One region of the Peteryoungia glycinendophytica genome, then DNA from elsewhere that is predicted to be linked to it. Evidence: predicted binding sites of a transcription regulator. Region 1 holds the regulator's gene; the other holds the start of a gene.
What was found. Region 1 encodes LexA, which represses DNA repair genes until DNA is damaged. Its sites were predicted from a motif close to TGTTCNNNNTGTGTTCNG; they were not measured.
Positions count from the first base shown of each region.

Region 2: radA (DNA repair protein RadA) is a predicted target of LexA. The motif match lies at 1,043-1,060, and genes of this name have one in related genera.

Region 1 covers NZ_VFYP01000001.1:1,952,498-1,954,696, forward strand. The annotation lists gene FJQ55_RS09590 (ComEC/Rec2 family competence protein) at 1-488, shown strand, start outside; gene lexA (transcriptional repressor LexA) at 482-1,195, opposite strand; gene FJQ55_RS09600 (DUF1003 domain-containing protein) at 1,415-1,957, shown strand; gene FJQ55_RS09605 (VOC family protein) at 1,984-2,199, shown strand, end outside.
Region 2 covers NZ_VFYP01000001.1:1,409,361-1,411,559, forward strand. The annotation lists gene radA (DNA repair protein RadA) at 1-1,000, opposite strand, end outside; gene FJQ55_RS06860 (hypothetical protein) at 1,379-2,199, shown strand, end outside.

The DNA.
Region 1 (2,199 bases):
GCAAGAGCTGGGATCAGCAGACAAGCCAGCAGGCCCGGCAAACTCTCACGGAACTGATAGGAGCAGCAAAGTCTGACGCCTTCACCTGTATCCGCGGAGCCTGCTCCGCCATGGTGTCCGGCGGCTGGAGGGTGGTGACCCTTGATCGCGCCGACCTCGCCGGCATTGCCTGCGACGTCGCCGACATTGTCATCCTTGCAGCACGGGCTCGCATGAGAGACTGCCGCTCGGGCGCGCGGTTCATCAGCGCAACGACACTGCGAAGCTCCGGCGCCATGGAACTGCGATTCGGAGAGCCCGGTGACAAGGTGATCAATGCCACGGCCGCATTTACCGGACAGCCGCGCCCCTGGACCATGCACCGCCTATACGACTGGCGAACTAACGCGACGGGCCGCGAACACGTAACGGATTTCCACGCAGCATCGCAAACCTACGAGCCGAATGTCGGGGAGCCGTCAAGCGACCAATACCTTCACTCTCAGTGATAACGGCGGATCAGGCCCACCAGTTTGCCCTGGATCTTCACCCGATCCGGCGGGAAGATCCGGGTTTCATAGGCTGGGTTGGCCGCTTCCAGAGCAATCGAAGCGCCACGCCGGCGAAAGCGCTTGAGCGTCGCTTCTTCGTCGTCGACGAGCGCCACGATGATGTCACCCGGATTGGCATTGGAGGCATTGCGGATGATCACCGTGTCGCCGTCGAGGATGCCAGCATCGATCATCGAATCGCCCTTGACCTCCAGCGCATAATGTTCGCCCGAACCGATCATCTCGGCCGGAACGGTGATGTCATGCGTGTTGTTCTGGATCGCCGAGATCGGCACGCCGGCTGCGATTCGACCCATGACGGGAACGCTGACCGAAGAGGTCTGCTCGGCAGCGGGTGTGCGGGCAGGGGCTGGTGGCGGCGCCTTGCCAAGGCTGCCTTCGATGACGCTCGGCGCGAAGCCCCGGCGCGGCTGCAGGCTCGGCGTATAGGCCTCCGGCAGCTTGATGACTTCGAGCGCACGCGCCCTGTTGGGCAGACGGCGGATGAAGCCGCGCTCCTCAAGCGCGGTGATCAGCCGATGGATCCCGGACTTGGAGGCGAGGTCGAGCGCGTCCTTCATCTCGTCGAAGGAAGGCGGCACGCCCGACTCTTTCATCCGCTCGTGAATGAAGAGAAGCAGTTCCTGTTGCTTGCGCGTCAGCATCGGCGAGGCCCCAATTGGTGAAACAAATCCAGAACAGACACTATATGTTCCATTTGTGTTCCGCAAGTGGATAAATTTCCGTGAACAGCTCACGCGAAAATGCGATAGGCCTCTTGGTCCTTGTCGTGAGAAAGCCATGAAGCGCGTTGTCCATGTGTTCGACTTGCGACGGGGCAAAAGGCTTTCAATTCCCCGAGAAGAACAAGTGAGAAGTCCAACATGCTGAAAGATTTGGAAAAGACCTTGCTTGGCAAGCAGGTTGATGAACTTTCGTCGGCAGAGAAAAAAGTTCTCAAGATAGCCAGGGAGCGGCGCACGGTCTCGACCAATGCCGGCGAGGATTTTCTGGCTGGTTCGAGCTTTGGTCAGCGTCTGGCGGATGCGATTGCCCGCGTGGGCGGCTCCTGGAGCTTCATCATCGGGTTCATGTTCTTTTTGGTGGCTTGGGTTGTCCTCAACACAGTGATCCTGTCGACCCGACCGATTGACGCCTATCCTTTTATCTTCCTGAACCTCATCCTCTCGATGATCGCGGCCATACAGGCACCCATCATCATGATGAGCCAGAACCGTCAGGCCGAACGCGATCGTTTCATGGCGGCGAAGGACTATGAAATTAATCTGAAGGCCGAGATCGAGGTTCTCGCGCTGCATCACAAGATCGATGAGCAGGTGCTGAAGGAACTGCGCGAGACCCGAGCCGAGATCGACGCCCTCCGGCAGTCGGTCGAGACCCTTACAAAACAGTCTGCCCAGCCTTAATTGCACGGGAGAAAAGAGCGTCATTCATGTCCCATGTCTCCCAATCTCCTCGTGCCGTTGATCATCTCGTGCTGCCGGTCGTCGATCTCGATACCGCCCGCCAGCGCCTGACCAGGCTCGGCTTCACCGTCGCTGCAGATGCCACCCATCCCTTCGGCACCCGGAATGCCTGTGTCTTTTTCGCGAATGACACCTATCTGGAACCGCTGGCCGTCGGAAGCCGTGAGGATTGCCTGGAGGCG
Region 2 (2,199 bases), 540 kb from region 1:
GCCGTGACGAATCCCATCCGACAACCGCACGGCGCGGCGTCCCGAGCGAGGTCGCCGCCACCAGCGCCTGCACTTCCACCAGCACGGGACGGGTGCCCTCCATGCCGGCGAAGACAGCAGCACCCGGCGCTTTTTCGTTGCGCTCGCCGAGGAACAGTTCGGATGGATTGGCGACTTCGCGCAACCCCTTGTCCGACATTTCGAAGACGCCGATTTCATCGGTCGGCCCGAAGCGGTTCTTGACCGTGCGCAGGATGCGGTAGTGATGGCCGCGGTCACCCTCGAAATAAAGGACCGCATCGACCATGTGCTCGACGACACGCGGCCCGGCGATCTGGCCTTCCTTGGTGACGTGGCCGACGAGCACCATCGTGGCACCCGTCTGCTTGGCATAGCGGATCATCGCCTGCACGCCGGTGCGTACCTGGGTGACGGTGCCCGGCGCGCTGTCGGCCGTGTCGCTCCACAATGTCTGGATGGAATCGATGATGACCAGATCCGGCCGCTTGCCTTCCGAAATCGTGGCGAGGATGTCTTCGACATTGGTTTCCGCCGCCAGCAGCACGTCGGTATCGGCTGCGCCGAGGCGCTGCGCCCTGAGCCGAACCTGGGCGACCGCTTCTTCGCCCGAGACATAAATGACACGGTGGCCGCGCCGGGCGAGTGCGGCTGCCGCCTGCATCAGCAGCGTCGATTTGCCGATCCCCGGGTCGCCGCCGATCAGGACGGCGGAGCCCCGCACGAAACCGCCGCCGGTTGCCCTGTCGAGCTCGCTCATGCCGGTCGGGATGCGCGGCGCTTCCTCGATTTCCCCGGACAGCGAGGTGAGGGTGACCGGACGCCCCTTCTTCGGCATCTTGCCGGGACCCGAGCCGATCCCGCCCATCGGATCCTCTTCGACGATGGTGTTCCACTCGCCGCAGCCGTCACATTTGCCGGCCCAGCGGGAATGCACCGTGCCACAGTTCTGGCAGACGAATTGGGTTTTGGCTTTGGCCATTGAGTTCTCTGCCTCGTCCGGCGCCACTGACTGCGCCGTATATGATCCTGTTTTGTTCTGGTGTTATAGTCAGCACGTTCCTTGACTGCAAGCGGCACCTCGGCGCAATGCAGCCGGGTCGCCAGCGGCCAAATCTGGGACGGTCGCCGCCAGAAGCGGCCTCCCGTCCAACCCTCCCAGATTTGGCCGAGCGGCAGACGGTTGTCCTTGTTAGAGCGCGGGATGAACGGTGCTGCTGTTTCGATGCGTCCTCGGGGCAGTGACGATTGGCCCGGTTCGCCGACCCAGTGCTCTGATGACCCCGACACATGTCCTATGATTCGTCTGTCCCTGTTATTGATCGGCCGTGAGGCCTTTGCAGAAGAGTGGAGAACGCCGTTGGTGGCTGGTGCTCTGCTCGTGGTTGCTGCCGGCTTCATCACCGTAGACGTCGCCGGCGTGAGCCTGATCCTGCTGAAGGCGGTCGGGGCCTTTGTTGCCTTTCACGGCCTCTCGGGTCTCCGCACGGTCTGGCAGCAGAGGCTTCGGCAGAAGGGTTGTGCGTTGGTGCTGCGGCTCCTCTGCGCGATCGTTGGTCTGGTACTCGCCGCCGCGACGACCACCGATTCCGATTTCCTCCGGATGGCGGTCGCCGTCTTTCTCGGGCTGGATGGCCTGACCCGCATCCCCGTCATCGGCCTGGTGCGCTTCGAGGAATGGCCGGAGGCGGTCGGCATGGTGGCGCTTGAGCTCGTGCTGGCATTGATCCTCGCCACCGCCTGGTTCATTCCGGCGGATCGACACGTCGCGCTGCTTTTCGGCCTTGTTGCGGCAACGGCGGGCGCGACCCTCATGCGCTTTGCCCTGTTCTTGAGAACGACACCCGCCGGTCGATCGATCCATGCGTCGCCGCTCTTCTCCGACCGGGGCTGGAATCAGAGTGCTGTGGCCCGTCGGCAACCGGCGGAGACAAAGAGCCATGGTCACGGCCGCATGCGGGTCTGGATCTGGACCCCGGTGAGCGCAACCGAAGAACGGATTCCGGTTCCATTTATCGATTACTACCTGATGGCCTTCGACCGGCGTGGCAAGCCTTCCGCCGGCCACTCGGCGATCGAGGTCTCTCCCGATCTCTACATCAGCCTGTGGCCGGACAAGGAGATCCCTGCCAAGCTGCACCACTTCCCCAACCTCTTCTTCGCCGGCGAGACCAATGACAA